3 regions of the Hydrogenophaga sp. SNF1 genome follow, and region 2 is predicted to be linked to each of the others. Evidence: predicted binding sites of a transcription regulator. Region 2 holds the regulator's gene; each other region holds the start of a gene.
The links. Region 2 encodes LexA, which represses DNA repair genes until DNA is damaged. Its sites were predicted from a motif close to ACTGTATNNNNATACAGT; they were not measured.
Positions count from the first base shown of each region.

Region 1: SOM08_RS05530 (PA0069 family radical SAM protein) is a predicted target of LexA. The motif match lies at 4,809-4,826, and genes of this name have one in related genera.
Region 3: imuA (translesion DNA synthesis-associated protein ImuA) is a predicted target of LexA. The motif match lies at 2,157-2,174, and genes of this name have one in related genera.

Region 1 covers NZ_CP139793.1:1,135,129-1,145,010, forward strand. The annotation lists gene SOM08_RS05505 (class I adenylate-forming enzyme family protein) at 1-144, opposite strand, end outside; gene asnB (asparagine synthase (glutamine-hydrolyzing)) at 141-2,084, opposite strand; gene SOM08_RS05515 (hypothetical protein) at 2,121-3,251, opposite strand; gene SOM08_RS05520 (acyl carrier protein) at 3,265-3,534, opposite strand; gene SOM08_RS05525 (ketoacyl-ACP synthase III) at 3,554-4,588, opposite strand; gene SOM08_RS05530 (PA0069 family radical SAM protein) at 4,842-5,930, shown strand; gene SOM08_RS05535 (oxidoreductase-like domain-containing protein) at 5,945-6,154, opposite strand; partial or broken gene SOM08_RS05540 (DUF1653 domain-containing protein) at 6,164-6,412, opposite strand; gene SOM08_RS05545 (thiamine phosphate synthase) at 6,409-7,491, opposite strand; gene SOM08_RS05550 (thiazole synthase) at 7,525-8,328, opposite strand; gene thiS (sulfur carrier protein ThiS) at 8,355-8,570, opposite strand; gene SOM08_RS05560 (FAD-dependent oxidoreductase) at 8,567-9,655, opposite strand; gene thiC (phosphomethylpyrimidine synthase ThiC) at 9,658-9,882, opposite strand, start outside.
Region 2 covers NZ_CP139793.1:2,882,060-2,891,941, forward strand. The annotation lists gene SOM08_RS13775 (phosphotransferase) at 1-158, opposite strand, end outside; gene SOM08_RS13780 (Crp/Fnr family transcriptional regulator) at 187-906, opposite strand; gene SOM08_RS13785 (oxepin-CoA hydrolase, alternative type) at 989-1,768, opposite strand; gene SOM08_RS13790 (3-hydroxyacyl-CoA dehydrogenase) at 1,770-3,290, opposite strand; gene SOM08_RS13795 (hypothetical protein) at 3,407-5,482, shown strand; gene SOM08_RS13800 (D-2-hydroxyacid dehydrogenase family protein) at 5,534-6,541, opposite strand; gene SOM08_RS13805 (hypothetical protein) at 6,590-6,889, opposite strand; gene lexA (transcriptional repressor LexA) at 7,023-7,706, opposite strand; gene SOM08_RS13815 (asparaginase) at 7,798-9,183, shown strand; gene SOM08_RS13820 (DUF6152 family protein) at 9,198-9,674, shown strand; gene SOM08_RS13825 (divalent metal cation transporter) at 9,691-9,882, opposite strand, start outside.
Region 3 covers NZ_CP139793.1:733,807-743,688, forward strand. The annotation lists gene SOM08_RS03560 (error-prone DNA polymerase) at 1-81, opposite strand, end outside; gene SOM08_RS03565 (Y-family DNA polymerase) at 78-1,412, opposite strand; gene imuA (translesion DNA synthesis-associated protein ImuA) at 1,354-2,145, opposite strand; gene SOM08_RS03575 (YciI family protein) at 2,253-2,684, opposite strand; gene SOM08_RS03580 (TetR/AcrR family transcriptional regulator) at 2,887-3,492, shown strand; gene SOM08_RS03585 (cobalamin B12-binding domain-containing protein) at 3,494-3,895, shown strand; gene SOM08_RS03590 (acyl-CoA mutase large subunit family protein) at 3,892-5,574, shown strand; gene meaB (methylmalonyl Co-A mutase-associated GTPase MeaB) at 5,580-6,773, shown strand; gene SOM08_RS03600 (hypothetical protein) at 6,770-7,096, shown strand; gene SOM08_RS03605 (AMP-dependent synthetase/ligase) at 7,109-9,055, shown strand; gene SOM08_RS03610 (ABC transporter ATP-binding protein) at 9,067-9,882, shown strand, end outside.

The DNA of each region.
Region 1 (9,882 bases), 1.7 Mb from region 2:
CTGCAAGGTCTCGGCGATGCCCTGGACCATCGCCGCGAGTTCGCCGTAGCTCAGGCGCCGCTCGCCCACCACCACGGCCACCTTGCCGGGTTGGTCGCGGCAGCGCGCCTCGAAGGCGCTGTGCACGAAAGGGCCCATGCTCATGACGGCTCCATCGCCGGTGCCTCGGCGCGCACGAACTGCCGGTGCAGCAGCTGGGTGGAGAGCACGCCCACGAAGGCCATGTTGTCGGCGAAGCCGATGGCGCGACCGGCCGCGCACTTGGCGCTGAGCCGCGCGACGGCAGGCGCGTCGAACAGCCCGGCCTCGCGCAGGCTGCCCTCGCTCAGCAGCTCGCGCACCCAGGGCAGGGGTTGGCCGTCCTCGAAAAAGCTGGCGCTGTCGGGCGAGCGGTAGGGCTGCTTGGTGCGCTGGCCGATGGCGGGCGGCAGCTCGCGCGCGAAGGCCTGGCGCAGCAGCAACTTCTCGCGCAGGCCGCGCATCTTCAGGCGCGGCGGCAGGGCGGCGGCGAAGGCGATGACCCGCGGGTCGAGGAAGGGGTAGCGGCCTTCGATGGACGCCGCCATGGCCATGCGGTCGCCCTGCGCGGCCAGCAGGTAGCCGCTCATGAGCGTGTGGGCCTCGGTGTACTGGTCGCGCGCCAGCGGCTGCCAGTGGGCGAAGGCCTCGGGCACGCGCGCGCGCCATTGCGCGGCGGGCTCGTGCGCGGCGAGCCTGTGCTGCCACTCGGGCGTGAAGAAGGCCCAGGCGCGGCGCGTGCTGGCCAGGCGCGTCTGGTGGGCGAAGCCGGGGTCGCCATCGGGCACGCGGCTGTCGGTGAAGAAGCGCTGCGCGAGCACGTTGTGGGCGCCGCCGGGCGAGCGCGCCATCCACGGGTAGAGCCGCTCCACCGCGCGCGCGCGCCGCGCCGAGCCGGGCAGCCGCGCGACGAAGCGGCGGATCTTGGCTTCCTTGAACAGGTCGTAGCCGCCGAAGACCTCGTCCGCGCCTTCGCCGGTGAGCACCACCTTGTAGCCGGCGGCGCGCACGCTGTCGGCCAGGCGCAGCATGGGGGCGGGGGCGGTGCGCACCAGCGGGGTTTCGGCGTGCCACACGGTGCGCGCGAAGGCGGCGGCGATGTCCGCCCGGCCGCAGCCGATGGCGCTGTGCCGCGTGTCCAGATGGCGCACCATCAGGCGCTGGTGCGCGCTCTCGTCGTATTCGGCCTCGTCGAAGGTGAGCGAGAAGCAACGCAGCGGCGTGTCGGTGTGGCGGCGGATGATGGTGGTGAGGATGGACGAGTCCAGCCCGCCGCTGAGGTAGGCGCCCACGGGCACGTCGGCGCGCAGCTGCAGGCGCACGGCGTCCACCAGCAGGGCGTGCAGCTGGTCGGCCAGCGCGTCCTCGTCCACGGGCGCGAAGGGGTCGCTGTCGGGGAAGTCCCAGTCCCACCAGCGGCTGAGGTGTTCACCGGCGGCGTCCACCACCAGGCGGTGGCCCGGCGGCAGGCAGTGGATGCCATCGAATGCCGTGCGCGGCGCCAGCGGCGCCCACCAGCCCAGGCTGGCGGCCAGGCCGGCCGGGTCGAGCGCGCGCGGCACGGCGGGCAGGGCGAACAGGGCCTTGGCCTCGGAGGCGAAGGCCAGCCGTTCGCCCATCCGCGTCCAGAACAGCGGACGGATGCCCACGCCGTCGCGAGCCAGCAGCAGGCGCTGCCGCTCGGCGTCCCACAGGCCGATGGCGAACTGGCCATTCAGGCGCGACAGGAAGCCATCGCCCCAGGCCTGGTAGGCCTGCAGCAGCACCTCGGTGTCGGAGTCGGTGCGGAAGTGCCGGCCCAAGGCGCGCAGCTCGGCGCGCAGTTCGATGTAGTTGAAGATTTCGCCGTTGAAGACCAGCTGCACGCGGCCGTCCGCGCTGGCCATGGGCTGGGCGCCGCCATCGAGGTCAATGATGGCCAGGCGCGCGTGCGCCAGGCCGATCGGCCCGTCGTGCCACACGCCCTGGCCGTCCGGGCCGCGGTGGTGCAGGGCGCGCGCCATGGCGGCGAGTTCCTCGCGCCGGGGCGGCTGGCGGGGGCTGAAGAGACCGGCGATGCCGCACATGCTCAGGCCTCGCTCGGCAAGGGGCGCTCGGGCTTCCTAGAAGCCATCGGCGTCGTCGCGCAGGTCGGTCAGGCGCCAGGGCGCGCGGGCCAGCCGGGCGGCCAGTTCGGGGTCGCGCGACTGCACGCCGCAGGGGCGACCCCCGTCGTCCTGCGACGGCAGGAAACCGGCGCGCGCGGCCACGCGCCGCGAGGCCTCGTCCTGCAGCAGCAGGCGCACGCAGGTGCAGCGCAGCGCGGCGGCCTCGCGGATGGCCTCGTGCAGCAGCACCAGCAGGGTGTCGTCGCCGTCGTGGTGCCAATCGACCAGGTGCAACTCGGGCCGGCCGCGGTCGTCGGTTTCCACCGACCAGGCGATGAGGCCGGCGACGGCGTCGCCGCGCCGCGCCACGCGCAGGCTCAAGGGCCGGCGCGGGTTGTCGAGCAGGCGGCGCTGCAGGTAGGCGCCGCCGTGGCGCAGGAGCACGCCCGCGGCCCCGCGCGCCAGCGGCGCGCTCAGCGCGGGGTCGAGCCGCGGGGTGTTCTCCAGCGTGAAGCCGCGCGGGCGGTGGCGGCGCAGCGCCAGGCGCCGCAGGGCCAGGCCGGCGTTGGCCAGGCGCATGGCCAGCGGCGTGGCGGCCAGCGCGGGCCAGCGGCGCCGAACGAAGGGCTGCAGGTCCAAGGGGTGGGTGAAGGTCAGGCGCGGTGGCAGCGGCTCGAAGAGGCGGCGCACGATGCCGGCCGAGTTCTGGTTGGCGCCCACCGCGAGCGTGAAGCCGTGGCGCGCGAGCATGGCCTGGTTGAGCCAGATGCCCAGGCCCGACTCCTGCGCCTCCGGCCGCACCAGCAGGTCCATCACCTGCGCGCCGGCGAGCGCCTGGCCGTCCAGTTCGATGGGCAGGTCTTCCACGCCGATGGTGGCCAGCACCCGGCCGTGGGCGCGCAGGCACCACAGCTCGCCGAAGCCCGCGCCCTCGCGCCCGAGGCGGTAGCGCCAGCGCAGGTAGGCGTCGTCGTCCCACTCGTGGCCGGGCAGCAGGTGCTCGCGGCGCAGGGCGATGAGCTCGGGCAGGTCGTCCAGCGTGGCCGCGCGCAGGCCCTCGCGCAGCGCGGCCTCGTCCAGCCCCAGGCTGCGCGCCACCAAGCGGCCGAGCTTGTCGTGCGCCGGCACGCGCGGCGCCGGCGCCACGGGGCGGCCGTGTTCAGTCGCCCGCACGCAGCGCCCCCTGCTCGCGCAGGAAGTCCAGCACGTGGCCGATGCGCGTCATCTCGCGCGAGACATCGGCCGTGAGCTCGATGCCGAAGCGCTCGTCGAGTTCGGCGATCAGCATCAGCGCGCCCATGGAGTCCCAGTCTTCGATGGACTCGCGTTCCACGTCCGGGTGCAGGCTCTCGGGCGGCACGTTGAAGCACTCGGCCAGCATGGCCAGGGCCTCGGTCTGGGTGATGGTGGGGCGGGTGCTGGGCGTCATGCGGAGCGGTTGGGATGGATCACAGGTCTTCGCCGTCGTCGTGCAGCAGCAGGGTACGGTCGTCGGCCCGCACCAGGGCGGCGCCCCAGGACAGGCCCACGCCGTAGCCCAGCAGCATCCACAGCCGGTGCTGCCCGGGCGGCGGCGGCGCGATCCGGCGCGTGAGCGCCACCGCCACCGAAGGGCCGCCGCAGTTGCCGCTGTCTTCGATGGACATCGGCACGCGCTCGTCCGGCAGGCCGCTCTTCTTCATCAGGTGTTTCATGATGAAGCGATTGGACTGGTGGAAGACGAAGGCGTCGACGTCGGCCACCGCCTTGCCGGCGAAGGCCAGGGTGTCGGCGATCAGCGCGGGCACGCGCTTGATGGTGAAGTTGAAGATGGCCGCGCCGTCCATTTCCAGGAAGCGGTGGCGCGGGTTGGCCGGCTCGCGGTCGCGGAAGGCACCGCCGCGCAGGATCAGGCCTTCGGCGCCGCTGCCGTCGGTGTGCAGCACGAATTGGCCGCCCGCGGCGGGGTCGTCGTCGAGTTCCAGCGCGGTGGCCGAGCCGGCGTCGCTGAACAGCAGCACGGTGGCCTGGTCCTCGGGGCTGACGAAGCGGCTGGGCGTTTCGCCGTGCAGCATGAGCACGCGCCGGTGGCCGCCGCCGCGCAGCATGGCGGCCGCCAGGTACAGGCCATAGGGGTAGCCCGAGCAGCCCAGACCGACGTCGAAGGCGGCGCAGCTGTCGGGCAGGCCCAGCCGCTGCTGCAACAGGCAGCTGGTGGAGGGCAGGAAGTGGTCGGGCGTCTGGGTGACGAAGATCAGCGCGCTCACGCTGTCGGGCGCCCAGTCCAGGCGCTCCATCAGCCGCGTGGCGGCCCGAAAACACAGGTCGGCCGAGGTGAGGCCGGGTGTGACCACGCGGCGCTCGCGCACGCCGGCCATGGCCACCACCTTGCGCACGTCCTCGGGCGCGAAGCCCAGGGCCGGGTCGAGGTTGTCCACCACCGTCGGCGGCAGGCAGGTGCTCACGCCGGCCAGGCGAAAGCCGCCGATGTTCGATTGGCTCAACCGGGGTCCCTCTTGAAATCTGGAAGAACGGGCGATCTCAGCGCGAGGGCTGGACGTCTTTTGGCTTACCCCGGTCAGTATAAGGAGGGGCCTATGCATGCCCCAAGGCTGGGCGCTGGGCATAAGTCACACAAGTGGGGGGCGCGCGGGGAACCGGGGCCGGTTCGGCGCTCGGTCGCCGACGACGGGCGGCTGTGCGCCCAGGGTGGGGGCTTCATATACTGTGGTTTTGTACAGTATTTTGGAGGCCCTCATGAGCGAGGTCCACATCCCCGTCGCGGCCCTCAAGGGGCGTGGCATGTCCTTCCGGCAGCCCCACCGTTTCGAGTCCGCCGCGCGCGCCGCCTTCGACGACGGCTGGAGCACGCTCGACGCCGAGCAGGCCGAAGAACACGCCGCGCCCGCCACCAGCGTGAGCTGGGAGGACGCCAGAAGCGCCATCACCACCAACGCCTCGCCCGACATCGGCTTCGTGCACGGCCTCAACCCCTACCGGGGCTGCGAGCACGGCTGCGTGTACTGCTACGCGAGGCCCAGCCACAGCTACCTCAACCTCTCGCCGGGGCTGGATTTCGAGACGAAGCTCATCGCCAAGCGCGGCTTCGCCGAGGTGCTGGCGCGTGAGCTGCAGCGCCCGTCGTACGAGCCCAGCATGGTGGCCCTGGGCACGGTGACGGACGCCTACCAGCCCATCGAGCGCGAACTGCGCTTGACGCGCGCCGCGCTGGACGTGCTCTTTCGCGCCCGCCACCCGGTGGGCATCGTCACCAAGGGCAGCGGGGTGGAGCGCGACATCGATCTGCTTGCACCGCTGGCCGGCATGGGCCTGGCGGCGGTCTACGTCACCCTCACCACGCTGGACCCGAAGCTGGCGCGCGCGCTGGAGCCGCGCGCCGCCGCGCCGCACCGGCGCCTGCGCACCATCCGCACCCTGGCCGAGGCCGGCATCCCCGTGGGCGTGAGCGTCTCGCCGCAGATTCCCTTCCTGAACGAGGACATGGAGCAGGTGCTGGAGGCCGCGCGCGAGGCCGGCGCGCGGCGCGCCTTCTACCAGGTGATCCGCCTGCCCTGGGAGCTGGCGCCCATCTTCCGCCAGTGGCTGCTGCAGCACTGCCCGCAGCGCGCGGGCCGGGTGATGGCGCGCATCCAGGACATGCGCGGCGGGCGCGACTACGACAGCGACTTCGCCACCCGCATGAAGGGCAGCGGCCCCTGGGCCGAGCTGCTGCGCCAGCGCTTCCACAAGGCCTGCGCGCGGCTGGGCTACGCCACCGAGCGCGAGGCCATGGACCTGTCGCGCTTCCAGCCGGCGGCGCTGTCGGCGCAGCGGGAGTTGTTCTGACGCGGCCGACGGCCTCAGCCCAGCCGCTCCAGCGCGTCGTCGGCCCAGTAGCGCACGGCGTGGTAGTAGCCCTCCCACACGCAGCCGTTGCAGCCGCGGCCGCAGCAGGTGCTGGGCTCGGGCGGCGGGGCGCGCAGGGTGGTGTCCAGGTCGAGGCCCTGGCGCTGCGCGCGGCCGCGCAGGTGCGCGATCAGCGCCTGCGCGCTGGCCCGGTCGGCGGGCATGAGCTCGGCCGCGCGGACGCGGCGGAAGCGCTTCTGCTCCCGGCCCTCGAAGACAGCGGTCTCGTTGAACATGGCCGAGGGCCGCACCCACAGGCCTCCGCCATCCAGCCCCGCGCCGTAGAGCGCGCGGTACAGCACCAGCGGCTGCAGCGTTTCGCTGCAGCGCACGGTGTCGATCACCTCGTACCAGCCGCCCTTGTAGTGGCGGTACAGGCCGGGCGGTGTGGGGATCAGCGGGGGCAGGTCGCCGTCGTTCACGCGCACTCGGGCGAGAGCGTGGGATGTGGCCACGCCGGGACGGGGCGGCGCGGCGAGGCGTGTCCCGCGTCCCAGGCGCGCTGCCAGCGCGGCAGCGTGGCGCGCGGGTCTTCGCCCAGGCCGCGCACCACGCACACCGTGGCCGCGCCGGTGGCGGCGCATTGCTCGAGCTGGTCGGGGTCCAGGATGCCGCCGATGGCGATGACCGGGCGGCCGGCCATGCGCACCCACCAGGCCAGGTTGTCCAGTCCCTGCGCGTGCCAGGGCATGTCCTTGGTGAGCGTGGGCCAGACCGGGCCGCAGGCGATCAGGTCGGCCCCGGCGCCGCGCGCGCGGCACAGCTCCCACAGGCTGTGCGAACTCATGCCCAGCTGCAGGCCGCGCGCCTGCGCGGTGGCGATGGTGGTGCGCTCGGTGTGCCGCAGCGCCAGCCAGTCTTCCTGCCCCAGGTGCAGGGCCGGCGCGTTCAGCGACAGCGCCAGGCGCCAGTGGTCGTTCACCACCAGAGCGGCGCGGCCGGCGCTGCGCGCGGCGTCCAGCGCGGCGCGCAGCTCGGGCACCAGCGCGGGGTCGTCGCGACGCGCCTTGATCCGCAACTGGATCAGGCCGGCGCCGGCCTCGGCGCAGGCGCGCACGCGCTCGGCGCTGTCGACGATGGCGTAAACGCCCAGCGCGGGCACGTGCGAGAGCGGCGCCGTCCAGCGCGCCGGGGTCTCGTCGACGGAGAGCACCGGCAGATCGAGCGAGCTGGCGCGGTCGGGCAGGCGCGCGAGCACGGCCGCGTCGGCGGCGACCCAGCCTTGCGCCAGCGCGGCGCCAAAGCGCAGGGCGTGGTCCGTGGGGCCCGAGCGCGGGCGCGTCAGCCAGCCCTGCGCGTGCAGGGTGTCCAGCCAGTCGTGCGGGTCGCCGGTGATCACCACGTCGCTGGCGCCCTGGTCGCGCAGCGTGCGGGCGAGTTCGGGAACGGACAGGCGGCCGGCGGGCAGGCCCAGGCGCGCGGCCGCCTCGTGGGCGGTGAGCCGCAGCACGGCGTCGGTGGTCGCGTCGCTGGGCGATTCGGTGGGAGCGGGGGATTGCATGGTCGCGGGAGTGTCGCCGATCGTGGGCGGTGCTCAGCCGATCAGCATGGGCCGCCCGCTCACGGGCGTGCTGGCCACGGCCATGTCCTGCGGTGCCATGACGCCGGCCTCGAAGGCCAGGCGCCCCGCGCGCACCGCGTCGCCGAAGGCGCGCGCCATGGCCACGGGCTCGCGCGCATGCGCCACGGCGGAGTTCAGCAGCACCGCGTCGAAGCCCAGCTCCAGCGCCTGCGCCGCGTGCGAGGGCGCGCCGATGCCGGCGTCCACCACCAGCGGCACGCCCGGCAGGCGCGCGCGCAGCGTGCGCAGTGCCCAGGGGTTGACCAGGCCCTGGCCCGAGCCGATCGGCGCGCCCCAGGGCATCAGCACCTCGCAGCCGGCGTCCAGCAGGCGCTGGCAGGTGACGAGGTCATCGGTGCAGTACGGAAAAACCGCGAAGCCGGCCTTCACGAGTTCGGCGGCGGCCTCGACGGTGCCCCAGGGATCGGGCTGCAGGGTGTGCTCGTCGCCCACCACCTCCAGCTTGATCCAGTGCGTGTCGAGCAGCTCGCGCGCCATGTGCGCCAGGGCCACGGCCTCGCGCGCGCTGCGGCAGCCGGCGGTGTTGGGCAGCAGGCGCACGCCGCGCGCGCGCAGCGGCGGCAGCAGTTCGGCCAGGAAGGCGTTGCCGTCGGCACCACCGGCGGCGGCCATGCGGCGCAGGCCCAGCGTGACGACCGAGGCGCCGCTGGCCTGCAGGGCCTGCTGCAGCACGGTGGGCGAGGGGTAGCCGGCGGTGCCCAGCATCAGCCGCGTGGCGAGGGTTTCGCCATACGCGGTCCAGGGCGCGGGGTCCATGGGAGGCGTCGTCTGAAGGTCCACGCTCAGCCTCCGACGATGGCTTCGAAGGTGCTCACCTCGTCGCCGGCTTGCAGGGGGGTGTCGGCGCGCGCGGCGCGCGGCACGAAGCGCGCGTTGAGCGCGGTGGCCACGCGTTCGGGCCGCAGGCCCTCGCGCTCCAGGAGGCTGTGCAGTGTGGTGCCGGGCGGGCAGGGCAGTTCGCGACCGTTCAGGCGCACGGTGGGAAGGGAGGCTGTCATGGCGGGGATTGTCCCTCGCTCGCCAAGCCCGCGGCGGCAAGGGCGTCTTGCACCACGGCGGGCGCGACCATCCAGCCGTGGCGGAACAGGCCATTGATGCGCAGCAGCCCGGGCCTGTGCTCGATGCTGGGCAGGTGGTCGGCGCGCGCGGGGCGCAGGTTGGTTTCCAGGTGGTCGATGCGGGCCTCGGCGAGCTCGGGCAGCACGCTGTGCGCGGCCGACATGAGCTCGACGGCGCTGCGCAGGCTCACGGGCGAGCGGTCCTCGCTTTCGATCTCGCTGGCGCCCACCACGACCCGGTCGCCCGGGCGCGGCACCAGGTAGACGCGGTGGCGCGGGTGCAGCAGGCGCACGGGGCGCAGCAGGCGCACGCCGGGGGCGTGCAGCCACAGCACCTCGCCGCGCACACCACGCAGCGGCACCTCGGGCCGCGCGCCCAGGCCGCGCGTGTCGATGGCGAGATCGGCCGCGGCGGTGTCGCCACCGATCAGGCGCAGGCGGCCCGCGTCCACGGTGTCGACCAGGGTGTTCCAGTGCCAGCGCACGCCAGCGGACTGCTCGGCCAGGGCCAGCAAGGTCTCGCGCGGCAGCAGCTGGCCTTCGCCGGGCAGCAGCCAGGCCAGCAGCCCGCTGGCCAGCGCGGGCTCCAGCGCGCGCAGCGCGGCGGCGTCCAGGGGCTGGGGCGCGGGCGCCTCGGGCACGCCGTTCAGGCGCGCGAGCGTGCGCTGCGCGTTGCCCCGGTCGCTGCCGTGCGCGAGCAGCAGGCTGCCCTCGGTGCGCACCAGCCCGGGCGCGCCGCCATTGGCCAGCTGCCGGCCGATGGCCTGCCACAGGGGCAGCGAACGCCAGCCCAGGCGCGCCACCGCGGGCTCGGCGCCGTCGAGTTCGGCCAAGGGGCTCAGCATGCCGGCGGCGGTGAAGCCGGCCGCGTGCGGCCGCTCGTTCACGGCCGCGACACGGCCCGGCACTGGCGGCTGCGGGCCGTCGGCCGGGTCGAACACGCTCACCGAATGGCCTTCGCGCGCCAGCCGCCAGGCCAGCAGGCGGCCCAGCACCCCGGCGCCCGCGATCGCGATGCGCGCCATCCTCAGCCCTTCTTCAGCGTGTCGAGCGGTACGTAGAACTCGCCGCCCGCGGCCTTGAATTGGGCCGACTTTTCGGCCATGCCCTGCTGCAGCGCCTCGGCCTCGGCCAGGCCTTTCTGCTCGGCGTAGTCGCGCACGTCCTGCGTGATCTTCATCGAGCAGAACTTGGGGCCGCACATGGAGCAGAAGTGCGCCTCTTTCGACGAGTCCTTGGGCAGGGTTTCGTC
Region 2 (9,882 bases):
TAGGTGGGGTTGGACTGGCCGCCCTTGAACATCTCGACCGTGAGCGGGCCCACGAAGCCCTCCAGCCGCGGGGCCAGCCAGCGCTCCAGCGCGGCGGCGTCGAAGGCGTGCTGGTCGGACACCGGCCGCGTGCCGGTGAAGTTCTGTGCGTCGTTCATGCGGCGGTCGTCGGCTGGTGGGAAAGGGTCAGCTGTCGGCTTCGGCGATGCGCATCAGCGCGGCCCGGTTGCGGATCACGAGGCCCCCCTGCTCGATGCGGATGGCGTCCTCGCGCTCCATGGACTTGAGTTCCTGGTTCACGCGCTGGCGCGAGGCACCCAGCAGCTGCGCCAGCTCCTCCTGCGCCAGTTGCAGACCGATGCGCGTCTCGTTGCCGTCGTTCAGGCAGGGCACGCCGTAGCTGCGCACCAGGTGCAGCAGCTGCTTGGCCAGCCGTGCGCGCAAGGGCAGGGTGTTGAGGTCCTCCACCAGCCCGAACAGGGTGCGGATGCGCCGCGCCTGCAGGCGCATCAGTGCCTCGTACAGCTCCACGTGCGAGGACAGGATCTTCTGGAAATCGTTGCGGGCCACGCACAGCAGCGTGGTCGCGCCATGCGCATAGGCGTCGTGCGTGCGCTGGTCGCCGTCGAACATCGCCACGTCGCCGAACCACACACCCGGCTCCACGTAGGTCAGCGTGATCTGCTTGCCCGACAGCGAGGTCGAACTCACGCGCACCGCTCCCTTGGCCACGGCCGTCCATTCGGACGGCGGCTCGCCGCGCGCGACGATCAGGTCGGCGTCCTTGAATCGCTTGACGTAGGCGCATCGAAGGATGTCGTGACGCAGGGAAGGTGAGAGGGTGTTGAACCAGCGACCGCTGTTGATCGCCTCGCGTTCTTCCATTGTCAGAATGGGCTCGTCCATGGTCTGTCGTTTGAGTGACTGGAGGGGGCTGGCCTGTCGCGCCGGGGACCGGCCCCGCCGAGCCGGTGCGGCCGGGTGCGGGTCAGCGGTACTGGGCGGTCCGCTTCTCCAGGAAGGCCGCGATGCCCTCGCCGCCGTTGGGGTGGTGCAGGTTGCGCACGAAGTGCTCGCGCTCGGCCGCCAGGTGCGTGTGCAGCGGGTTCGTGTCCGCGTCGTTGACGAGTTCCTTGATGCTGGCCAGGGCGTTCGGCGCGCGCCCGTTCAGCTTCTCGGCCAGCGCCAGGGCTTCGCCCAGCGCGGCGCCGGCGTCGGTGAGCGTGTTGAGCACGCCGAGCTGCTGCAGCCGCTCGGGCGCGATGCGCTCGCCGGCCATCAGCAATTGCATCACCGTGGCGCGCGGCAAGGCGCGCGCCAGCGCCCAGCTGCCGCCGCCGTCGGGCGAGATGGCGACGTTGCTGTACGCCATGACGAAGACCGCGTCGCGCGCGGCGACGATGAAGTCGCAGGCCAGCGTGAGCGAGAAGCCCGCGCCCGCGCAGGCGCCCTCGACGGCCGCGATCACCGGCTTGGGGAAGGCGCGGATGGTCTCGATCCAGTTGTGCAGGCCCGAGATGGTTTCGGCCTGCACCTCGGGTGGCTGCTGCCGGTTGCCCTGCAGGCGCTGCAGGTTGCCGCCCGCGCAGAAGTGGCGGCCTTCGCCCACGATGACCACGCTGCGCACGTCGGCGCTGCTCTCGGCCACGTTGAGCGCTTCCACCCCGGCCGCGTACATCTCGGGACCGAGCGCGTTGCGGTGCTCGGGGTTGCTGATGGTGAGCACCATGGTGGCGCCCACGCTGTGGCTCTTCAGGCTGGCGCTCATGTCAGATTTCCTCGTGCGTGAGGCTCAGGCCCAGCGCGCCGCGGCGGCGCAGCCAGGGCGAGGGGCGGTAGCGCGGATCGCCGTACACCGTCTGCAGGTTGAAGAGGATCTCGAGCACGTTGGTGGGGCCGATGCGGTCGCCCATGGCCAGCGGGCCCATCGGGTAGCCCAGGCCCAGGGTGACGGCCACGTCCAGGTCGGCCGGCGAACAGATGCCTTGCTGGCACATGTCGGCGGCGATGTTGACGATGGTGGCCACCACGCGCTGCGTGACGAAGCCGCCGCTGTCGCGCACCACGCTCACGGCCTTGCCGTCGCGGGCGAACAGGGCGTGCGCGGCGTCGCGCATGTCGGGGCGGGTGGCGGGGTTGGTGGCGAGCACGCGGCGCCTGGTGGCGCCGTCCTCCAGCATCATGTCGATGCCCAGGGTGCGCGTGGCGTCCAGGCGCTCCACGGCGGCCAGGGTGGTCACGTCCATGCCCAGCGGCGCCACCAGGATCAGGGCCTGTTCGCTGGGCGCGGCGCCGGTCTCGATGCGGGCGTCCAGGTTCTTGAGCAACTGGTACAGCTCCTGGCGGCGGGCGGCCTTGGGCGAGACCCACACCGGCGGCAGCGTGTTCACGGCCGGCACGGGCGGCTCGGGCGGCACCTGCGCCGCGCCGTCCACGTAGCGGTAGAAGCCGTCACCCACCTTCTTGCCCACCACGCCGCCGGCCAGGCGCTGCGCGGTGATCACGCTCGGGCGGTAGCGCGGTTCCTCGTAGTACTGGTGGTAGATGGACTCCATCACCGGGTGCGACACGTCCAGGGCGGTGAGGTCCATCAGCTCGAAGGGCCCGAGGCGGAAACCCATCTGGTCTTTCAGGATGCGGTCCATGGTGGCGAAGTCGGTGACCCGCTCGCCCGCCACGCGCAGGGCCTCGGTGCCGTAGCCGCGGCCCGCGTGGTTGACGATGAAGCCCGGCGTGTCCTGCGCGCTCACGGGCGTGTGGCCGTAGGCGCGGGTGAAGCCGGCCAGGCGCTCGCAGACGGCCGGGTCGGTCTTGAGGCCGGCGATGACCTCCACCACCTTCATCAGCGGTACCGGATTGAAAAAGTGGTAACCCGCGAAGCGCGCCGGATGCTGGAGCGCGGCGGCGATGGCGGTGACCGACAGCGAGGAGGTGTTGCTGACCAGCACCGCGTCGGCGGCCACGACGTCCTCCAGTTGCTTGAAGACCGATTGCTTGACGTCCAGCCGCTCCACGATGGCCTCGATCACGAGGTCGCAAGCCGCGAGGTCCTGCAGGGACTCGGCCACCCGCAGGCGCTGCACGCAGGCGTCGCGCGTGGCGGCGTCGAGCTTGCCTTTGCCCTGCAGGGTGTCCCAGGTCTTGGCGAGGGCGTCGCGCGCGCCGGCGGCGGCACCGGCCTGGGCGTCGAACAGCCAGACCTCGGCGCCGGCCTGCGCGGCCATCTGGGCGATGCCGCGGCCCATGGCGCCGGTGCCCACGACCGCCGCACGTTTAAAAAAGGATTGCATATGTGTGTTGTATTTCGGTTGATAGCCAGTTTGCCTATGACAAAATGTTTCAACCTTCTGGAGGGAAATCCGACGTGCGCCAGATCTGGACAGCCTGCATTTTGCTATCAACCGCCGTGAGCAGTCCGGCGGTCACGCTCGGGCGCCACAGTGGGGCGGCGCTGATCGGCCAGCCACTCGATGTGCAGTTCCAGGTGATGCTGGCCCCCGGCGAGGACATCGCCACCCAGTGTCTCCAGGCCGACGTCTTCTACGGCGACGTCCAGGTCACGCCGAACTTCGTCACCGTCACCCCGCGCGCCGCGCCCGGCGAACTCACGGGCATCGCCCGCGTCGTCGCCAGCCTGCCGGTCAACGAACCCATCGTCACCCTGTCGGTGCGCGCCGGCTGCGGCCTGCCGTTCACCCGCCGTTATGTGTTGCTCGCCGATCTGGTGAGCGAACCGGCGGTGGCGGCGGCTCCCGCGCCCCGCGCCGTCGACGCGATGCCCTTGCCCGCGGCTCCCATGCCGGCGCCGGCCCCGGCGCCCCAGGTGGCGGCGCCGCCCGCACGGGCCGCCACGCCTGAGCGCGCCCCCGCGCCCGTGGTGCGCGAGCGCCCGCGGGCCCCCATCAAGCCGTCCAAGGTGCCCGTGGCGCCGCGCCCGAAGCCAGCGGCGGCGCCCGCGCCGGCCGCTTCCGCCGCGGCGGCACCAGCCCCCACGCCCGTACCCAGCGCCAAGGACGGCGCCGCCAAGGCACCGGCCGGTGCGCCGCGCCTGCGGCTCGACCCCCCCGACCTGAGCGCGGGCACCTCACCCAACGCCGCGCCCGAGGCTGCGGCCGCGGCGCCCGCCGAACCCAGTCCGCTGGAAGCCGCGCTGGCGGCGGCCAACGAGGAGTCGCGCCGCAACGCCGAGCGCCTGGCCGCTCTGGAGGCCGACATGGCCCGCTTCCGCGAGTCGCAGCAGCGCGATCAGGCGCGCGTGGCCGAACTGAGCGCGCAGCTTGCGCAGGCCCAGGAGCAGCGCTACGCCAACTGGCTCGTCTTCTTGCTCGGCGGTTTGCTGCTGGTGTCCCTGGCGGCGCTGGTCGCCCTGGTGCGCCGCCAGCGGCAAGACACCCCCATCGCCTCCGACGCGTCGCGCGCCTGGTGGACCGACGGCCCGGACGAAGAGGGCGAGGCCCAGCCGCGCGCCTCGCGCCATGCGGCGTTGCAGCCCAGCGCGCCGGTGCCACTGGACGCCGTGGACGTTGACCTGGACGTGGATTCCACGCCCGCGCCCCTGCAGGCGGCGCCGCGCCGCACACCGGGCTTTGGCGCCACGGTGCCGCCCCAGGACCGGCGCGACTTCGCGCCCAGCGCGATGAACGTCTCGCGCTCCGTGGCCGCCGAGGAACTGTTCGACGTGCAGCAACAGGCCGACTTCTTCGTCTCGCTCGGTGAGGACGACCAGGCCATTGCGGTGCTGCGCAACCACCTGGCCGAGAGCCACGAGCCCAGCCCGCTGGCCTACCTTGACCTGTTCCGCCTGTACCACCGCCTGGGCCGCCGCGACGAATACGGGGCGCTGCGCGAGGAGTTCAACCGCGTGTTCAACGCCGGCGCGCCGCCCTTCGACCGCTACGCCGACAAAGGCCGCGGTCTGGACGCCTACGAGTCGGCCTTTGGGCGCATCCAGGCGCTGTGGCCGCAGCCGCGCGTGCTGGACCTCATCGAGCGCAGCCTGTTCCGTGATGCGGAGGAGGGCGACACCGAGGTGTTCGACCTGGAGGCCTACCGCGAGCTGCTGATGCTGCACGCGATCGCCAAGGACATCGTTCAGCGCGAATCGCAGACGCTGCCGCCGCAGGAGTTCCGCAATACTTCCATGCAGCCGCTCAAGGCGGTGTCGCGCAACGCGCCGCTCACGGTCACGGGTGATGACCCGCAGCGCCGCACCGTGCCGATGGACCTGCACGTGATCCCGCCCGCCTCGGCCCGCCAGGGGCTGGACGTGAACCTGGAAGACCTGGAGGCCGAGTCGCAGTTCGAGGCCTCGCTGCCCGAGGTGGACGTGCCGGTGGAGCCCACCGCCGGGCGCGGTGGTGCGCTGCGCAGTGGCGAGAGCAGCCTGATCGATTTCGAGATCGTGGACAACGACCCCCGCCCCAACGAGGTGCGCGCCCCGCGCGACGAGGGCGACAGCGAGGGCGGAGAGCGCCGCTCCTGAGCGGTGACCTCTCCGCTCCAAGCCGGCCGGGTCACATGACCCGGCTTTTTTTCAGCGGCGCACCTGCAGCGCCCCGGGGTTGACGATGTTCGTCGGCGTGCCCCGGATGAAATTCACCACGTTGTCGAAAGCCGCGCTGAAGTACATCTCGTAGCTGTCCTGTTCCACGTAGCCGATGTGCGGGGTGCAGATGCAGTTCTCCAGCCGCAGCAGCGCGTGGCCCTGCAGGATGGGTTCCGACTCGAACACGTCCACGGCCGCCATGCCGGGGCGGCCCCGGTTGAGCGCGGTGATCAAGGCGTCGGGCTCGATGAGCTCCGCGCGCGAGGTGTTCACCAGCAGCGAGGTCGGTTTCATGCGCAGCAGGTCGTCGAGCTTGACGCAGCCCAGGCTGCGTTCGCCCAGCCGCAGGTGCAGGCTGAGCACGTCGCAGCATTCGAAGAAGCCCTCCTTGGAGGTGGCCACGTCGTAGCCGTCGTCCACGGCGCGCGCACGGGCTTCCTCGGAGCCCCACACCACCACGCGCATGCCGAAGGCGCGGCCGTAGCCGGCCACCAGCTGGCCGATGCGGCCGTAGCTCCACACGCCCAGGGTTTTGTCGCGCAACACCATGCCCACGCCGAAGTTGGGCGGCATGGCGGAGGACTTGAGCCCCGACTGCTGCCAGGCGCCGTGCTTGAGGTTGGCGACGTACTGCGGGATGCGGCGCATGGCCGCGAGCACCAGCGCCCAGGTGAGCTCGGCCGTGGACACGGGCGAGCCCACACCCTCGGCCACCGCGATGCCGCGCTCGGTGCAGGCGCCGACGTCGACGTGGCTGCCCACGCGCCCGGTCTGGGCGATGAGTTTGAGGCGGGGCAGCTTGTCGACGAGCTGGCGGGTGATGGGGGTGCGTTCGCGGATCAGCACGAGCACGTCGGCGTCGCGCAGGCGGATGGACAGCTGGCCGACACCCTTGACGGTGTTGGTGAAGACCTTGGCGGGGTAGGGCTCGAGCTTCTCGGCGCAATGCAGCTTGCGCACGGCGTCCTGATAGTCGTCGAGGATCACGATGTTCATGCCGCCTATTGTGCCCGGCCCCTTTGTGGCGACCGGGCAGCGGCGCGCTCAGGCCACCCGGCGTTGCAGCGTGGCGGGCGCGGCGCCGTCGAGCGCCGCGAGGCGGTCCAGCTCACGGCAGACCTCGTCGATGCGGCCCGCGAGCGCGACGCGGCCGTCGTGTGCGTGCGAGGCGTTGGCCGCCGAGCGGCCCAGCCAGCCCGCGCGCGCAAAGCGGCGCACGGCGGGGGTGGCGGGCGGCGTGGGCCTGGGGGTCGCGCGCGTGTGCGGCTCGGGCAACCAGCAGTCGATCAGTTGCAGGGGCTTGCGCCAGCTGTTCGATGCAAAGGAGTGGAAGAACAGTCCCATGTGAAACACCTCGTCAAGGGGTTGAACACAGGCAGGATTGATCTGGAATGCCGTCGCTGCGGGGTTGCGTGAGCGGCCGGTGGCCGCTTCAGGCAACGCCCGCCACCCGCAGTGGCGGCGCCGACCCCTCGGGTCAGTTCTGGAAGTTGTTGCGGATCAGGCCCACGGCCAAGCCCTCGATTTCGAAGGGTTCACCGGGTTCGACCACGATGGTGGGGTAGTCGGGGTTTTCGGCGTGCAGTTCGATGTGGTCGCGCAGGCGCATGTAGCGCTTGACGGTGACGTCGTCGCCCAGGCGGGCCACCACGATCTGGCCGTTGCGCGCCTCGCGCGTGGAGGCCACGGCGAGCAGGTCGCCGTCAAGGATGCCGGCGTCGCGCATGGACATGCCGCGCACGCGCAGCAGGTAGTCGGGGGTGCGCTGGAACAGGCTGGGCTCGACGCTGTAGGTCTGGTCGACGTGCTCCTGCGCGAGGATGGGCGAGCCCGCCGCGACGCGGCCGATGAGGGGCAGCACCAGCTGCGCCAGACCGGGCAGCGGCAGGGAGAGCTGGCTGTCGCGGGCCGCATGGATACTCTGCAGGTCGGCCCGGCGCAGGCGGATGCCGCGCGAGGTGCCGCTGACCAGTTCGATGACGCCCTTGCGCGCCAGGGCCTGCAGGTGCTCTTCGGCCGCGTTGGCCGACTTGAAGCCCAGTTCGGCCGCGATTTCGGCGCGCGTGGGCGGTGCCCCGGTGCGCGCGATGGCGGTCTGGATCAGCGCCAGGATCTGCTGCTGGCGGGCGGTGAGCTTGGGAGCGGCTTGGGTGTCGAGCATGGAACCTCGCATCAAGGGCTGGTGGGCCGGAACTGGGCACTGTCTGGGCATCCAGTATCTGTATTTTTAACCAGTTATTTGGAGAAGGCAAGTGGGTGAGGGCACAAAGGCCACGCGGATCGTCGTGCTGGGCATGGGCGGGACCATCGCCGGCCGGGCCGAGCGCGCGGGCGACAACGTGGGCTACGACGCGGGGGCGGTGCCGGTCGAGGACCTGGCGGCCGGCCTGCCCGCGCTGCGCGGGCGGGACATGGCCTTCGAACAGGTGGCGCAGATCAACAGCAAGGACATGCGCCTGGCCGATCTGCAGCGGCTGGTGGGGCGGGCGGGCCGGCACCTGGCCGACCCCGCCGTGCAAGGGCTGGTGGTCACGCACGGCACCGACACCATCGAGGAGACCGCGTACCTGCTGCAGACGCTGCTGGCGCCGGCCAAGCCCCTGGTGTTGACCTGCGCCATGCGCCCGGCCACGGCGGTGTCGCCCGACGGCCCGCAGAACCTCAGCGATGCCGTGGCCGTGGCCACCGAGCCGGGCGCGCGCGGCGTGCTGGTGGTGTGCGCGGGGCGGGTGCACGGCCCTCTTGAAGTGGCCAAGCAGCACCCGTACCGCACCGACCCTTTCGATTCCGGCGACGCCGGCGTGATCGCGCTGGTGGAGGAGGGGCGCGTGCGGCGCTTTCGCGATTGGCCCGCGGCGGCGCGCCACGCGGCGCGGCTGCAGGCCTTCCTGCGTGCGACCGCGATGCCGCGCGTGGCCTGGCCTGAGCAGCCACGCCGACGCGGCGGCCTGGCCGGTGCACGCACTGCTGGCCGCGCCGCCCGCGGCGCGGGTGCAGGGCATCGTGGTGTCGGGCACGGGCAATGCGTCGCTGCACGCCGAACTCGAGGCCGCGCTGCGCGAGGCCGAGGCGGCCGGCGTGCGCGTGGTCATCGCCAACCGCAACGGCGCGCCGCCGGTGCCGTACCCCCAGCAGCCCTTCGCCGACATCGACGGCCTGTCGCCGCCCAAGGCGCGCTGGGCGCTGGCGCTCGAGTTGCTGGACGCCTGAGGGTGGACGCCTTCGCCGCGCTGGGCGCCCATCCCTGGGCCTACCCCATGCTGGAGGTGGCGCACCTCGTGGGCGTCGCCTTGCTGCTGGGCAATCTGCTGCTGCTGGAGGCGCGCGTGTGGGGCCTGGGCGCGGCACTGCCGGTGCAGCCACTGGCGCGCTTGAGCCTCGGGCTGGCCGTGCTGGGATTCGGTCTGGCGGCGGCCAGCGGCCTGACGATGTTCGCCACCATGCCCTCGGAACTGTTGGGCAACCGGGTGTTCACAGCCAAGATGGCGCTGATCGCGCTGGCGGCGTGCAACGCGGGCTGGTTCCATGGCCGCCGCTCGCTGCAGCGCCTGGATGGCACGGCGCGCGCCCTGCTGGGCGTGTCCACGCTGCTGTGGCTGACGGTGCTGACCTGTGGCCGCTGGATCGGCTACGTCTGAAGGAGTGCAGGACGATGGACAGACGAACCCTGTTGCAGGCCGGCGCCCTGGCGCTGGGGGGCGTGGCCGGTGCCGCGCGCGCGCACCATGGCTGGAGCAGCTTCGACCAGAGCCGCCCCCTCTACCTGGAGGGCAAGGCCGTGCAGGTGGCGTGGCGCAACCCGCACGCCGAACTGGTGCTGGAAGTGCCCGAGAACCTGGCCGTGCCCGCGGGTCTGGCGAGCCGGTCGCTGCCGGCGCAGTCGGCCGGCGTGGACGGTGCCGCGCTGCTGGCGCGCGCCACGGTGCCGCGCCGGCGGGACCGGCGCTGGCAGATCGAACTCGCGCCCATTTTTCGCCTGAACCAGTGGCAGGTACCCGAGCTGAAGGTGGGCGACAGCATGGCCATGGTGGGCTTCGCCTTCGAGGGCGAGCGCGGCGAGCCGGTGCTGCGCGTGGAGTACCTGTTCGTCAGCGACAAGGCCTACGGCTTGCGCTCCAGCCCGGTCTGAGCCGCGCCGGCGCGGCTCACAGCGTGGCCAGCATGGCGCCCACGGTCAGCGCCATGGCGACCGTGGCGATCCAGCCGAGCACGCGCAGCCGCGGGCCGATGACGTGCGGGCCCATCGTCGAGGGCTGGGCGGCCAGCAGCATCATCACGGCCATGATGGGCACGGCGATCACGCCGTTGATCACCGCCGACCAGAACAGCGCCCGGAC
Region 3 (9,882 bases), 2.1 Mb from region 2:
GGGGTGGCTGGCGCCGCGCAGAAAGGTGAAGTTGCTGAGGCAGTGCAGCTCGGCGTAGGCGGGCAGGGCGGGCGTGTTCATGCAAACACCCCATGCAGGTACCAGGCGCCGCCTTCGTCGGCCAGGCGTTCCTGGAACACCCAGAGCACGCCCGCCCGAGCGTCGAACGCGACGAAGTAGTCGCGCTGCGCGTGGCGGTGCTGGACGCCGCCGGGCGCGCGGTCCCACCAGCCGCCTTCCACGCGGTGCGGCCCGGCGATGAGTTGCAGCGTCTCGCGGTACACGGGCCGGTGATCGCGCACCGGCAGTCGCAAGGGCTGGGGCAGCACCCAGCTCGGCTGCGGCGTTCGGTCGGCGGCGCAGGGCGCGGGACGGGCACGCGGCAGGGGTTCGCCCACAGGCTGCCAGCGCTGCATGTGCTCGAGCCGGTGGTCGTCCAGCGGCACGGGCCGCAGCACGCGCGCCGCGCCCAGCCGCGCCGCGAGGCGCTCCAGGGCGTCGTCCAGCGCGGCGTCGCTCGCGCCGTCGTCGGGCAGGAGCGAGGCGCTGGGCGGCGCCAGCGGCTGCGTGTCCAGGGCCTCCAGTTCCAGCTCACCCACCGGGGCCAGCAGTTCGGTGCGCGCCAGGTGCTCGGCGAGCAGGCGCGTCAGGTGCTCGACGCGGCGCGTGGGCGTGCGCGTGCGCAACACCAGTTCGCCGCCTTCGCCCGCGGCGCGCGCGCGCAGGGCGTCGTGCGCCCAGCGCAGCGCGAAGGCCGTGACGCCGCGGTGCCGCGCGCTCAGCCAGCCACCCAGACGCAGCAGCAGACGGTGCGCGCCATACATGAGCGAAGGCGCGTCTTCCACGCGCGACATCAGTTCCAGCCGCGCGCGAAAGGTCTCGGGGGGCGCGAGCCAGCCGTGTGTCTCGGGGCGTTGGCCATGGGCCTGGTCCAGCGCCTCCAGCAGCGCGGCGTCGAAGCGCCGGCCCAGGCCCGCGCGCGGCAGGCGGCGCAGGTCGCCCAGCGTGCGGCAGCCCAGGCGCGCGAGCGTGCCGCGGTGCGGGGCCACGGCACCGAGCGTGTCCATCGGCAAGCGATCCAGGGCGTGCGCCAGCGGCACACCGGGGTCGATGCCCTCGACACCCGCGCGCGCGAAGGCCAGCGCGGCCAGGCCGGTGGGGGCCCAGCCGATGCGGTGGATGCCGAACTCGGCCGCGGCCGCCTCGCGCACGCGCTCGCGCAGCGCCGCCTGGCCGCCGAACAGGCGTTGGCTGGCCTCCAGCTCCATGAGCGTGGCGCCCTCGACCTGTGCCACCCGCGGCGTGAATTGCAAGGCCCAGGTGCCCAGTTCGGCGAGGCGCCGTCCTGGCGCTTCAGGCGCGCTGCCGCTGTCGCCGCTCGCTTCGGGAAGGATCAGTGCGGCCCACCACATCGGCGGCCTCCTCGCTTTCAGGGGTCCATCGGCCCAGCGCGCGCAGGCGCGGCGTGATCACGGCGTCCAGCGTGCCCGGCACCGAGGGCAGGCGCAATTCGCTGTCGTGCGGCGGGCCGCGGCGCTTGAACAGGCGCACGCGCAGGGCCCAGTCGGGGCTGTGCTGCACCAGCAGGCGCAGCGGCGCGGGCGAGGCCTGGTGCCGCGCGGCCCGCGGGCGGAACAGCAGCACCAGGCCGTCGTTGCCTTGCGCGCTCACTTGCAGACGGCGCAAGGCCTCGGGGCTGGCCTGCGGCAGCCAGGCCAGCAGCGCACCGCAGGCGTTGGCGCGGATGAGTTGCTCGCTCGCCCACAGGCGCTCGGCCTCGCTGTCGGCTTGTACCCAGATCAGCTGGCGCGCCGGCAGTCCCAGCTGCTGCAGCCCCGGCCCATGCGGCACCCAGGGCGGCCCCACCAGGGCCAGGCGGCGCCCCGCGCTGGCCAGGCGCGGCAGGCAGGGCGCGAGCAGGCGCCACTCATGGGCGCCGGCGCGGGCCTGCAAGACCTCGGTGAGCGCGCGGCAGGGCCAGCCGCCGCCGGGCAGCTCGCGGTCCAGCGCGTCCCAGCCCGAGGGGTGCACGCGCGCCAGCGGCGCGCCGATCTCATGGCCGCGCCAGAGGGCGTCGGCCACGCGGCGCGGCCAGGGCGCCGCGGACGGGGGGAGGGCCGAAGGCTCGGCCGAGGGGGAGGGCATGGCATCCAGATACTGTATTTATGTACAGTATCACATGTGATGCTTGCCTGAAGAATTCAAGCGATGAACCGAAGGCTGGTGCCCCCTCAATAAGGAAACCCGCTGTCTCAGCGCTTGTGCTGCGCGCTCAGCTGTTCGCGCAGCCGCTCCTCCTGTTCACGCAGCTCGGGCGTGAAGGCCTCGCCGAAGTCCTCGGCCTCGAAGACGCGGCGGATTTCGATCTCCGAGTCGCTGCGCATGGGGTTGGGGCAGCGCTTGACCCAGTCGATGGCTTCCTGCAGCGAGGCGCACTGCCAGATCCAGAAGCCGGCGACGAGCTCCTTGGTCTCGGCGAAGGGGCCGTCGATCACGCTGCGCTGCTGGCCCGAGAAGCGCACGCGCGCGCCCTGCGAACTCGGGTGCAGGCCTTCGCCCGAGACCATCACGCCGGCCTTCACCAGTTCTTCGTTGAAGCGGCCCATCTCGGCCAGCTCCTGTTCGGTGGGCATCACGCCCGCTTCGCTGTCGGCCGTGGCCTTGACCATCACGATGAATCGCATGGGGTTCTCCTGTGTGTGTTGAGTGATCGCAATAGGGCATTGCATCACCACGACGGCCCAGCCCACGCGGCATCGACACCCCGGCCGGTGGCGCGGCCCACAAGCCGATGAACGGCGGATCCAAGAAAACCCTGGGTGGGTGCCGGTTGACACCGGCCAAATCTGGAATCACACTTAAACCTAACGAACGATTGCTTTTTATATGCCGGCCGCCACCAAGACCTCCCGGGGTCCACGCTCCGACAACCGCCTGCCCGATCTGCTCGACGCAGCCGCGCGGTTGTTCGCGCTGCATGGCTACGCGGGCACGTCCATGCGCGACATCGCGGTGGAGGCCAAGATGCTCGCGGGCTCGGTCTACTACCACTTCCCTTCGAAGGACGAGCTGCTGCTGGCCGTGTACGCCGCCGGCGTGCAGGCGCTGGAAACCGCTTCCGCCGCCGCCGTGGCGCGCGAGGCCGATCCCTGGCAGCGGCTCGAGGCCCTGTGCCGCGCCCACCTGGAGACCGTGCTGCGCGACAGCGACTACGCGCAGGTGCTGATCCGCGTGCTGCCCGACGACATTCCCCGCATCGCCGATCGCCTGCGCGATCTGCGCGGCAACCACGAGCGCTACTTCCGCGAAGCCATTGCTGGCCTGCCGCTGGCGCCCGGCATCGACCGCCGCTCGATGCGACTGATGCTCATGGGCGCCCTGAACTGGGCGCCTTTCTGGTTCGACCCCCAAGGACGCGATACCCCACGCGCCCTGGCGCGGAAATTCGTGGGGCTGGTCAAGGAGAAGCAGGATGTTGAAGCGTCCGCCTAGGGTGATCGTCACCAAGATCGGATTTGATGGCCACGACCGTGGCAGCCGCGTGATCGCGGCCTGCCTGCGCGACGCGGGCATGGAAGTGATCTACACGCCGCCGTGGCAGGAAATTCCCACCGTGGTGAAGCTGGCGTTGGAAGAGGACGCCGACGTGATCGGCATCTCCTCGCTGGCCACCGATCACCTCATCGTGCCCCAGCTCATGGCCGCGCTGCGCGAGGCCGGCCTGGGCGACGTGCAGGTGATCGTCGGTGGCATCGTGCCGCACAAGGACGAAGGTGTGTTGCTCGAGAGCGGCGTGGCGCGGGTGTTCCACCCGGGCACCTCGCTGGACGAAGTGGTCGAGCACGTGAAGGCGCTCACGACCAAGCGCCGCGAACTGCAAGGAGCGCAAGCATGAACGCCGTCGACAAGCACCTGCACGCCGCGTCCGTGCCCGAAGGCGAACAGCGCTGGGCCGATGAGTTCGCCAAGGCGGTGCCGGGCGATGCCACCGTGCACAACCGCTCGGGCATCCCGGTCAAGCCGCTGTACACGCCCAGCGACCGGCGCGCCGAGTCCTACGCGGAGAGTCTGGGCTATCCGGGCCAGTACCCATTCACGCGCGGCATCTATTCCACCATGTACCGGGGCCGCAGCTGGTCGCAGCGCCAGCTCATCGGCCTGGGCGTGCCCGAGGACTACAACGTCCGCGTCAAGGAGATCCTGGGCCTGGGCGCCTCGGCGCTGTCGCTGATTCCCTGCAACTCGGTGTTTCGCGGCTACGACGCCGACGAGGTGCCGGCCGAGTTGCTCGGCACCTGTGGCACCGTGGTCAACAACGCCGACGACATGCAGGTCGCGCTCGATGGTGTGCCCATCGACAGCATCTCCACCGCGATGAACGACCCCTCGCCGTTCACCCTGCTGGCCTTCGAGCTCGCGGTGGCGCGACGCCGCGGCATTCCGTGGACGCGCATCACCGGCACCTCCAATCAGAGCGACTGCATCTCGCACTTCGTGGCCAACCACATGTTCTTCCGCCTCGCGCTGCAGGGCGCGCGCCGGGTCATCGTGGACCACATCCGCTTCTGCAACGCGCAGGTGCCCCACTGGAACCCGCTGTCCATCGTCGGCCAGCACATGCAGCAGGCGGGCGCCACGCCCGCCGAAGCCATGGCCTTCACGCTGTGCTCGGGCATCCAGTACGCCGAGGACTGCATCGCCGCCGGCATGGACCCGGACCAGTTCCTGCCGCGCTTCACCTTCTTCTTCGACATCTCGATCAGCTTCTTCGAGGAAGTGGCCAAATTCCGCGCCGGCCGCCGCGTCTGGGCGCGCCTGTGCCGCGAGCGCTTCGGCGCCAAGGACCCGCGCTCCTGGCGCTTCAAGTTCCACGGCCAGACCTCGGGCGTGGACCTCACGCGCCAGCAGCCGCTCAACAACATCGCGCGCGTCACCACGCAGGCCATGGCGGGCATCTTCGGTGGCCTTCAGTCGCTGCACACCGACGCCTACGACGAGGTGTTGTCCACGCCCAAGACCGAGGCCGCGCGCATCGCCGTGGCCACGCAGAACATCCTGCGCGAGGAGGCCCACCTCACCGACGTGATCGACCCGCTGGGTGGCTCGTACTACATCGAGTCGCTCACCGACCAGATGGAGGAGCGCATCAACGCCATCATCGACATGATCGACGGCGCCGGTGGCATGTATCAGGCGGTCGAGAAGGGCATCGTGCAGCAGATGATCGGCGAGTCCGCGCTGGCTTTCCAGAAGCGGGTCGACACGGGCGAGCAGACCATCGTGGGCGTCAACGCCTACCAGGTGGAGGAAGACCCGGCCACCTACCCCTCGCTCGAGTACCCGGCGCCCGAGCGCATGCGTGCCTACGTGGAACGCCTCGGCGCCTACAAGAAGAACCGCTCGAATGCCGAGGTCGACAAGGCCATCGCCGCGCTCGCGCGCTCGGCCAACGACCGCGAGCAGAACGTGTTCGAGCACGTGGTCCGGGCGGCCGAGGCCGGCGCCACCCACGGCGAGATCTGCGGCACGCTGCGCAAGGAACTCGGCTTCGGTCAACCCTTGACGATGGTGTGATCGCCTTGATCAATACCCTCAGCGAACGCATCGCCTGCGGCGATCGCCTGACCCTCGCGCGGGCCATCAGCAGCCTGGAAAGCAACGACGAGCGCGCGCACGACGTGCGCCAGGCGGTGGCTGGGCGCACCGGCCGCGCGCATGTCATCGGCGTCACCGGGCCACCGGGCGCGGGCAAGTCCACGCTGGTGTCCGCGCTCATCGTGGGCCTGCGCCAGCGCGGTCGCACCGTGGCCGTGGTGGCGGTCGATCCGTCCAGCCCCTTCACCGGCGGCGCCGTGCTCGGCGACCGCATCCGCATGGGCGAGCGCCAGTCCGACGAGGGCGTCTTCATCCGTTCGCTCGCCTCGCGCGGCCACCTGGGTGGCCTGGCCGCCGCGGCCGGCGACGTGATCGACGTCTTCGACGCCGCTGGCTTCGACGTGGTGATCGTCGAGACGGTGGGCGCGGGCCAGTCCGAGGTGGAGATCACGCGCTACGCCGACACGCGGGTCGTGGCCTGCCCGCCGGGCCTGGGCGACGACGTGCAGGCCATCAAGGCCGGCGTTCTTGAAATCGCCGACATCTTTGTCGTCACCAAGGCCGACCTGCCCGACGCGCGCCGCACCGAGTCCGACCTGAACGCCATGATCGGCCTGCGCCGCCACGCCGAATGGACGCCGGTGGTGAAGAAGGTGTCCGCGCCGTCCGGCGAGGGCATGGACGCGCTGGTGGAATGGCTGGAGCAGCGACCGCAGCGCGGCCTGCGCCACGCCCCCGGTGGCGCGCAACAGGCCCGGGCCCTGGTCACGCGCTGCCTGGGCGCCGATGGCTTCGGCCAGGCCATGGGCATGCAGCTGCTGTACGCCGCGCCCGGTGAAGTGAAGCTGCGCATGCGCGTGCAGCGCATGCACATCAACTTCAACAAGCGGTGCCATGGTGGCGCGATCTTCTCGCTCGGCGACATGGCGCTCGGCCTGGCTTGCAACACGTACGGCAGCATTGCCACGCTGGTCGACTCCCAGATGAGCATCTCCACCGCGGTGGAAGAGGGCGAGTGGCTGATCGCGCACGCCACCGAGGTGGCGCGCTCGCGAAAGATCGGCACTTACCAGGTGCGGGTTTCGCGCGCGCGCGACGACGCGCACGTCGCGCTGCTCAATGGCGTGGTGTACGTGATCGACAAGCCGGTCGAGGTGGCCGGGGACGGACCGGCATGAGACCGTCGCCGCCTTCGCCGCCCGCGCGTGGCGGGCGCCAGCAGTTGCGCTCGCTCAAGCGCCAGGTCCGCCGCGGCGCCGCGCCCGGTGCCTCGCCCGTGCAACGCGAGCAGAGCCAGCGCATCGCGCTCGCCTTGCTGGAACGCAGCATGCGCTTCGGTCACGGCCGCCTGGCCGTGCAGCGCCTGTGCGAGGCCGTGAGCCTGGGGGTGCCGCTGGGCCTCGAGCACTGGTCCTACGGCGAAGGCGTGGTGGCGGGCTCCAGCGACCGCCAGCTCAAGGACCGCTTCCTGGCCGCGCGCCAACAACACGTGCCTCTCTGAGAAAGCCTTTCCGTGGACACCACTTTCCCCCGCCAGCTGAAACAGCAGGCCGCCCGACACCCCAACCGACCCGCGATGCGAGAGAAGGCGTACGGGATCTGGCAGACGACGAGCTGGGGCGAGATGCTGCGGCTGGTGAGGGGTCTGGCGTGCGGACTGCACGAGGCGGGTTTGCGCCGTGGCGAGCACCTGGTGGTGATAGGGGCGAACCGCCCGAGGCTGTACGCGACGATGCTGGCGGCGCAGTCGCTGGGGGCGATCGCGGTGCCGCTGTACCAGGACGCGGTGGCGGGCGAGTGTGTCTTTCCGATCAACAACGCCGAGGTTCGGCTGTGCGTGGTGGAAGACCAGGAGCAGGTGGACAAGATGCTGGAGATCCGGGGGCAGTGCCCGCAGCTCACGCGCATCTGGTACGACGACCCGCGCGGACTGAGGAACTACGAGCAGGCGGGGCTGCAGAGTCTGGACGCGCTGGTGCGCGCGGGCGAGGCGTTCGATCGGGCGCACCCTGGCTTCTTCGACGAGCAGGTCGATGAGGGCCGCCCCGATGACGTGGCGGCGATGTTTTTCACCAGCGGCACGACGGGCAACCCCAAGGGGGTGGTGCACCTGCACCGCAGCCTGCTCGACCGCGCGGGGGCTGGCGCGCGCTTTGACAAGCTGGGGCCCGGCGACGAGGTGCTGGCCTACCTGCCGCCGGCGTGGATCGGGCAGAACATCTTCTCCTACGCGCAGTGGCTGGTCAGCGGCTACGTGGTCAACTGCCCGGAGAGCAGCGGCACGGTGAGCATCGACATGAAGGAGGTGGGGCCGACCTACTACTTCGCGCCGCCGCGGGTGTTCGAGGGGCTGCTGACCAGCGTGATGATTCGCATGGAAGACGCGGGCGCGCTCAAGCGCTGGCTCTTTCACAGCGCCATGGGGCTGGCGCGCCGCGTGGGCCCCGACCTCATGGACGGCAAGCCCGTGGGCGCGTGGGAGCGGCTGAAGTACCGCCTGGGCGACTGGCTGGTCTACGGCCCGCTGCGCAACAACCTGGGCTTGAGCCGCGTGCGCGTGGCCTACACCGCGGGCGAAGCCATCGGGCCGGACCTCTTCAGCTTCTACCGCAGCATCGGGGTGAACCTGAAGCAGCTCTATGGCTCCACGGAGACGGCCGTCTTCGTGTGCCTGCAGCCCGACCACGAGGCCCGGGCCGACACGGTGGGGGTGCCCTGCGAGGGCGTGCAGATCAAGCTCAGCGAGACGGGCGAGATCCTGGTGCGCTCGCCCGGGCTGCTCAAGGAGTACCACAAGAACCCGCAGGCCACGGCCGAGGTGCTGGACGCCGAGGGCTGGTACCACACCAGCGACGCGGGCTTCATCGACGCGGCGGGGCACCTGAAGATCATCGACCGGGTCAAGGACGTGGGTCGCCTGAGCGGGGGCGCGCACGACGGCGCCATGTTCGCGCCCAAGTACGTGGAGAACAAGCTCAAGTTCTTCTCGCACATCAAGGAGGCGGTGGCCTTTGGCGACGGGCGAGATCGCGTGTGCGTGATGGTCAACATCGACTTCGAGGCCGTGGGCAACTGGGCCGAGCGGCGCAACCTGCCGTACGCGGGCTACACCGACCTGGCGGCCAAGCCCGAGGTCTACGAGCTCATCGCGCAGTGCGTGGAGCAGGTCAACGCCGACTTGAGCCAAGACGAGCGGCTGGCGGGCAGCCAGATCAGCCGCTTTCTGGTGCTGCACAAGGAGCTCGACGCCGACGACGGCGAGCTCACGCGCACGAACAAGGTGCGCCGCGGCTTCATTGGCGAGAAGTACCAGGCGCTGGTGGAGGCGCTGTACGCGGGCAAGCGCGAGCAGTTCATCCAGACGCAGGTCAAGTTCGAGGACGGTCGCACGGGCTCGGTCAGCGCCACGCTGCAGATCCGAGACGCCAAGACCTTCGCACCGGTGAAGGATGCGGCATGAGGCAGATCGACATGGACCAAACGGGTGAGTCGGGCAGCGCCGGGGGCGCGGCCGCCAGCGCGGGCGCCAAGAAGATCGGCGAGGTGATCCTGGATGTGAAGAACATCAGCCTGCGCTTTGGCGGGGTCAAGGCACTGACCGACATCAGCTTCGACGTGCGAGAGCACGAGGTGCGCGCCATCATCGGGCCCAACGGCGCGGGCAAGAGCTCCATGCTCAACTGCATCAACGGGGTGTACCAGCCGCAGGAGGGCTCGATCAGCTTTCGGGGCCAGACCTTCCGGCACATGAACAGCCGCCAGGTGGCCGAGATGGGGATCGCGCGCACCTTCCAGAACCTGGCGCTGTTCAAGGGCATGAGCGTGATCGACAACCTCATGAGCGGGCGCAACCTGCGCGTGAGAAGCGGCTTGCTCGCGCAGGCGTTTCGCCACCCGTTCGCGGGCCTGAAGTGGCTGGGCTCGGCGCAGCAGGAGGAGGAGCAGCACCGCGCCTTCGTCGAGAACATCATCGACTTCCTGGAGATCCAGGCCTATCGCAAGACGCCGGTGGGCACGCTGCCCTACGGGCTGCAAAAGCGCGTGGACCTGGGCCGCGCGCTGGCCATGGAGCCGCAGGTGCTGCTGCTCGACGAGCCCATGGCGGGCATGAACCTGGAGGAGAAGCAGGACATGAGCCGCTTCATCCTGGACGTCAACGACGAGTTCGGCACCACCATCGTGCTGATCGAGCACGACATGGGGGTGGTGATGGACATCTCCGATCGCGTGGTGGTGCTCGACTACGGCAAGAAGATCGGCGACGGCACCCCCGAAGAGGTGCGCACC